2 regions of the Janthinobacterium lividum genome follow, and region 1 is predicted to be linked to the other one. Evidence: predicted binding sites of a transcription regulator. Region 1 holds the regulator's gene; the other holds the start of a gene.
The links. The regulator sigma-54, encoded in region 1, starts transcription at its own class of promoters, with help from an activator protein. The targets are predictions, from matches to a motif close to TGGCANGNAANCTGCTTT.

Region 1 (3,408 bases):
GGCATCGGCCGCGTTGATCGTCAAGCCCGTCAAGCCCAGGTACAGGCCCAGCTGGCCGGCCAGGCGGGATAGAAAATAACTGCCGCCCACGTCGGGAAACAAGCCGATATTGACTTCCGGCATGGCCATGCGCGTGCGGCCCGTCACGATGCGCAGGCGGTTGCCGGGCCCGGCTTGCGCCACGCCCATGCCGCCGCCCATCACCACGCCATCCATCACGGCAATATACGGTTTCGGATAGAAATGAATAACATGGTTTAAAGCGTATTCTTCCGTAAAGAAATCCTCCAGCAAGGCGCTGCCGCCTTGCGGCGTGGCCAGGCCCGCATCGTAAAAGAAACGGATGTCGCCGCCGGCGCACAGGGCTTTTTCACTGCTGGAGCGGATCACCACGGCGTCCACCTGCGGATCGTCGCGCCAGGCCAGCAGGGCCGCGCTCAGGGCGCGCACCATCTCCAGCGACAGGGAATTCAAGGCTTTCGGACGGTCGAGCACGATATGGCCCGTGCGGTTGCGGATGGAAGTCTGGACGAAGTCGCTCATGGCAGGCAGGAAAGAAGTGAAAGTGCAAACATTTTAGCCCCTGCGCGGCGAACATTGCGCTCAAAAGGTCCAGGCGCAAAAAAGGGCGCAAGATGTGCGCCCTTAGTTGATCACAACTGCTGGAAGCGGGTGGCCTTAGACGGCGACGACGGCTTCTTCCTCGGAGTTGTCTGGCAGATGCTTGATCGCCTCTTTACCGTGCCCTTGCACTTTGGTTTTGTATTTCATCACTTGCCTATCGAGCTTGTCGATCAGGGTATCGATCGCGGCGTACAGGTCGTGCGCCAAGCTTTCCACATAGACAGTCTTGCCGCTCAAACGCAGGTTGACTTCAGCCTTTTGACGTTTTTCTTTCTCTTTGAGGTTATCCACGGTCAGAATCACGGCGATATCGATGACTTGATCGAAATGACGTTTCACGCGCTCCAGCTTCGTTTGTACGTATTCACGGATGGCTGGTGTCACTTCGAGATGATGTCCGCTGATGGTGAGATTCATACACACTCCTAAAGATGATCGGGTTCGTGCGGTCCATCCTATCCGGCCCGCAGAGGAACCGAAAAAAACTTACAAACACTTACGCAGGCTCACTGGCGGAATTTTCAACGCTTCCCGGTATTTGGCAACAGTACGTCGCGCAATCACCATGCCTTGTTCCCCCAGCATGTCCGCAATCTTACTGTCGGATAAAGGATTTTTAGGGTCTTCTGCTCCTGTCAGTTGCACGATCAATGCCCGTATCGCCGTCGATGACGCTTCGCCCCCCGCTTCGGTGGCGACGTGGCTACCAAAGAAATATTTCAACTCGAACATGCCGTGCGGGGTCAGCATGTACTTTTGAGTTGTTACCCGCGAGATAGTACTCTCGTGTAAACCCAGTGTATCAGCTATTTCACGGAGCACAAGGGGACGCATGGCAACGGCCCCATGCGAGAAAAAGTTCTTTTGTCTTTCTACTATCGCCTGCGCCACGCGCAGGATCGTGTCGAAGCGCTGGCGCATATTCTTGATCAGCCACTTGGCTTCCTGCAACTGTGCGCCCATGGCGCCCTCGCCCTTGCCCTGCTTGAGCAAGTTGGCGTACATGGCATTGACGCGCAGGCGCGGCATGACATCGTTGTTCAGCGTGACTTGCCAGCCATTGCGCGCGCGCTTGACGACGACGTCGGGCACCACGTAATCGGACACGTCCGAGGCGAACACGGCGCCCGGATGCGGATTGCACTGGCGAATCACCGTCTGCGCTTCGCGCAAGTCTTCATCGTCGCAATCGAGGGCTTTTTTCAGCTTGTTGAAATCGCGCTGGGCAAACCAGGCCAGGTGCTTTTCCACGATGACGAGGGCCATGCGGCGCGTCACCATGGCGATGTGCGGCAAACGCTTGATTTGCAGCGCCAGGCATTCGGAGGCATTGCGCGCGCCCACGCCGGGCGGATCGAAACTTTGCAAGAGAGACAAGGCCGTGCGCATCTCGTCAGCGTCGATTTCCAGCTCTTCCGGCAGGCGCGCCAGGATGTCGTCGAGCGACTCTTCCAGGTAGCCATTGTCGTCGAGCGCATCGATGATCAGCTCGACCAGCGCGCGGTCGCGCAATTCGAGTACCGTCACGCGCATCTGCTCCATCAGGTGTTCGCGCAGGGTACAGTGATGGGCCTCCAGTTGCGGGCGCGAATCCTCGTCGTCGGGCGCCTTGCCGCGGCTCGCCTCGCTCCAGTCGCTGTCGCCGCCATCCGCGGCGGCAGGACCCTCGCCGGCATCGCCGTCAAAGGTTTCCGCTTCGGCCGGCGCTGTGGGCGCTTCCTGGCCTGGCGGCTGGGGCGGCGCTTCGGCCGGCGCTGCCGTGGAACTCAAGGCGCCATCGGACAGCAGGCGCAGCGAGCGGTCGAGCGGATCATCGAGGCGCTCGAGCAAGGGATTGTCCGTCAGCAATTGCTCTAGTTCCTGATGCAATTCCAGGGTAGACAATTGCAACAGGCGTATCGATTGCTGCAACTGCGGCGTCAGTGCCAGGTGCTGCGAAGTGCGCAGCTGCAATGATTGTTTCATTGGCTTACATGCGGAAGTGTTCGCCCAGATAGACCCGGCGTACCGACTCGTTCGCGATGATGTCGTCGGGGCGTCCCGACGCCAGTACCGAGCCCTGGTTGATGATGTAGGCACGATCGCAGATACCCAGCGTCTCGCGCACATTATGATCGGTGATCAGCACGCCGATATTGCGCTCCTTCAAGAAACGCACGATGCGCTGGATCTCGATCACGGCGATCGGATCGACGCCGGCAAACGGTTCGTCGAGCAGCACGAAACGGGGATCGGTGGCCAGCGCGCGGGCGATTTCCACGCGGCGGCGCTCGCCACCGGACAGGGACAGGGCCTGATTCTCGCGCAGCTTTTCAATCTGCAAGTCAGCCAGCAATTTATCCAGGCGCACCTCGATCTCGGCCTTCGTCAGCGGACGGCCTTCGACGGTCTGAATTTCCAGCACGGCGCGGATATTGTCTTCCACCGTCAGCTTGCGGAAGACGGACGCTTCCTGCGGCAGGTAGGACAGGCCCATCTGCGCGCGGCGGTGGATCGGCAGGCTGGAGATGTCCACGCCGCTGATATCGATGCTGCCGCCATCGGACGGCACCAGGCCGACGATCATGTAGAACGAGGTGGTCTTGCCGGCGCCGTTCGGGCCCAGCAAACCCACCACTTCGCCGCATTCGACTTGCAGCGAGACATCATGCACGACTTGCCGCTTACCATAGGTTTTTTGCAGCCCGCGAACGATCAGGGTGCTGCCGCAACGAGTATTGTCCATTATTTCTTTCCTGGCGCGGGCGTGGCCGGCGCTTTCTCCGCCGCCGGTGCCTTGGTTTT
Region 2 (3,408 bases), 2.6 Mb from region 1:
AGCAGCACGCTGCCCAGCGAAATGCCGTAGAACACATTGCCGGCGAACTCCATGCGCGCCACCCGTCCCTTGATCTGGCGCATGGTCTCGATGGCGGCCAGCTGCACGGCCTCGTCCGGCTCGCCGGCCTTGCCATCTGGTCCTTTCTCCAGCATGGCTTGCAGCACGGGCAGCAGACGCGCATCGCTGCTGCCCGCCAGCGCCTGCACGGCGGCCTTGCGCGTGGCGGCGTCGGGCGCATGCAGGTTGGCGCTGGCGATCAGCACCTGCAATATCTGTTTGATGTCAGCATCGTTTTCCTGCTCCAGCGCCTTGCGTATCAGGGGAACCTGCGCGGGATCGACGGATTGCTGCAGCGCCTGCGCGGCGGCCAGGCGCGTGGCCCGCTCGGGCGACAGCAGTTTCAACCCCGACAAGGCGCCCGCCACGGCCGCGCGCAAGCGGTTGTTGACCATCACGCCGTCGATGCCATCGGGCAGCGGCACATTCTTGCCGAGCGCAGGGTCAAGCGCCTGCTCGCCGTCGACGATATACACCTTGCCGTCGGGGGCCGCATATAACTGATCGTCCTGCAAGGCTTGCAGCACCCGGGCGGCCTCGGGCGTAGCCAGGGCGGCGATCTGGGCGACGGCCGCGATCCTGGTGTCGGGATCGTCGCCGGACAGCGCTTTGAGCAAGTCGGGGGGGATGGCGGCCTGCGCCAGCGAGGATAGCAACAGGCAGGCGAGGACCAGCAGTTTGGGGATGAACCTCATTGTAAGTTCCATGGAAAAACTGCACGGGGCGAGCACTTACCCCAAAGGCGAGGACTGGGGTCGGACCCTCAGGGTCCGACCCCGGCATTTGCTGGTGGGTGATAGCGCCTACAACTTCTGCTTGCCCTCATTCCCCTTGATGAACGGGCTCCACGGCTGGGCGCGTATCGGTTCCTTGGTTTTCCACACGACATTGAATTGCCCGTCGGCCTTGATCTCGCCGATCATCACGGGCTTGTGCAGGTGGTGGTTGGTCGGGTCCATGGTCAGGGTAAAACCGGACGGCGACTTGACGCTCTGGCCCGCCATGGCGGCGATCACCTTGTCCGTGTCCGTCGATTTCGCTTTTTCCACGGCTTGCGCCCACATGTGGATGCCCACATAGGTCGCTTCCATCGGGTCGTTCGTCACGACCGAACCCGCGTTCGGCAGCTTTTGCGCCACGGCATACGCCTTCCACTGCTTGATGAAGGGCGTATTGACGGGGTTCTTGACGGATTCAAAGTAATTCCACGCCGCCAAGTGCCCCAGCAGGGGCTTGGTATCGATGCCGCGCAATTCTTCCTCGCCCACGGAAAACGCGACGACGGGCACGTCCGTGGCTTTCAAGCCCGCATTGCCCAGTTCCTTGTAGAACGGCACGTTGGAATCGCCATTGATGGTGGAAATGACGGCCGTCTTGCCGCCCGTGGAAAATTTCTTGATGTTGGCGACGATGGTTTGATAGTCGGCATGGCCGAACGGCGTGTAGACCTCGCTGATATCGCTATCCTTGACGCCTTTGCTTTTCAGGAAGGCGCGCAGGATCTTGTTGGTGGTGCGCGGATACACATAATCCGTGCCCAGCAGCACGAAGCGTTTGGCGCCACCGCCATCCTTGCTCATCAGGTATTCCACGGCAGGAATCGCCTGCTGGTTCGGCGCGGCGCCCGTATAAAACACATTCTTTTCCAGCTCCTCGCCCTCGTACTGGACCGGGTAAAACAGCAGGCTGTTGAGTTCCTTGAACACCGGCAAGACGGATTTGCGTGACACGGATGTCCAGCAGCCAAACACGACAGCCACTTTATCCTGCGCCACCAGCTGGCGCGCTTTTTCCGCGAACAAGGGCCAGTTCGACGCGGGATCGACGACGACGGCTTCCAGCTTCTTGCCCAGCACGCCGCCCTTGGCATTGATCTCGGCGATCGTCATCAGCGCCACATCCTTGAGCGACGTTTCGGAAATGGCCATGGTGCCCGACAGGGAGTGCAAGATGCCCACCTTGATCGTGTCGGCGGCCAAGGCTGCCTGCATGGTGGTGGACATGGCCAGGGCCAGTGCGCCGGCGGCGGCCGCTTTCAGGATGATGCGTCGTGTCATGGGGGACTCCTGTGATGGGTTCGTGGGGGTCGAGCTGGGTCTGCCATGTTGTTAAAGCAGAATGCATGCCAGCGCCAAGAGGCGTCCGCCATGGTGCAAGCGGCGCTCGCCGCACGAAAAAAAACCTGGCTGCACAAGGACTGTGCAGCCAGGTTTCAAATTGCCGTAAAACGGTGCGCAGGACGCAGCAATCCCGGCATCAATCCTTGCGCGGAGCTCCACGCAGGCGGCGCCAGCCCTTGCGGCCCAGCGGGAACAGCAGCACGAAAGCGATCAGCCACGGCAGGATGTAGGCCATGGCAGTGATGGCGTTGGCCACGCCTTCCGACAGGTTTTCCGTGAAATTGCCCAGCGCGCGCTTGACGGGCCGCCAGAACGATTGCCTGCCTTCGGCGCTGATGGCCACGTTCAACAAGTCCGTATCGATACGCTGCATCAACAGCGCATTGGCGGCCGTCGCCTGCTCCAGTTCCACTTGCACGGTGGCCAGTTCCTTGGTCACCTTGATGAGGGCATCGACGTTAGTGCCCGAACGTTTTTCCAGGTCTTGCAATTGCGCCTGGTATTGCTTGAGCATTTCCAGGCGTTTCTTGCTGTCGAGCACAGGACGGCCCAGGTCTTCCACCTTGGTGCCCTGGCTGGTGACGTCGCCTTCGGCCGCGACCAGCGCGACGAGCTTCTTGATGCCGGCCGGCTTGGCGCGCATGCTGATGCGCGCATGCACGTAGCGGCCGCTGTCGACGCTGGAATCGAGCAGCAGGCAGCCGTTTTCCGTATCGGCCTTGCAGGCTGCGACCACTTTTTCATACAGGGGCCGCACTTGCGCCTCGCGCGTATCGACGCTGACATTATGTTCATAGGCAAGGAACTCGCTGCCCTTTTCCTTGCCTTCGAGACGCGCGGCGCTCGACTGCCCGCCGCTCTCGCCCTTGCTGCCGCAGCCGGCCAGCAGCAACAGTCCAAACAGGCATATGGATATTTTTTTCATGATTTCTTTCTTTGGATTATTTTTGCAGCGGCAACAATTCGATATCGGGCAAGTGCGCCGCCACATCCTGCACGGTCGCATGGCAGGTCAAGGACGCCACCACCTGCGGCAACGGTTCCGGCCAGATTTCCGGCAAGTCGCGCTCTTCGGGCGCCAGCACGGGAAAGGCCAGCTGTTCCCGTGGCGGCGTGAAGGCGGCAGCGACGCCGGGCTTGTTGCCGCGCGCATCGATGCGGTACCAGCCGAACGCCTGCAGATGCACGGCATTCAAACCATGCAGGCAGAACGGCGGCCCCACCTCGC

Region 2: the regulator sigma-54 is predicted to act here: its motif matches at 2,171-2,188, upstream of urtA (urea ABC transporter substrate-binding protein).

What each region holds. Positions count from the first base shown of each region.
Region 1 is NZ_CP139976.1:810,453-813,860, reverse strand. It holds gene U0004_RS03595 (enoyl-CoA hydratase/isomerase family protein) at 1-543, opposite strand, end outside; gene hpf (ribosome hibernation-promoting factor, HPF/YfiA family) at 679-1,041, opposite strand; gene U0004_RS03585 (RNA polymerase factor sigma-54) at 1,111-2,589, opposite strand; gene lptB (LPS export ABC transporter ATP-binding protein) at 2,594-3,349, opposite strand; gene lptA (lipopolysaccharide transport periplasmic protein LptA) at 3,349-3,408, opposite strand, start outside.
Region 2 is NZ_CP139976.1:4,488,358-4,491,765, forward strand. It holds gene urtB (urea ABC transporter permease subunit UrtB) at 1-755, opposite strand, end outside; gene urtA (urea ABC transporter substrate-binding protein) at 864-2,117, opposite strand; gene U0004_RS20275 (DUF4349 domain-containing protein) at 2,317-3,105, opposite strand; gene U0004_RS20280 (transglutaminase-like domain-containing protein) at 3,122-3,408, opposite strand, start outside.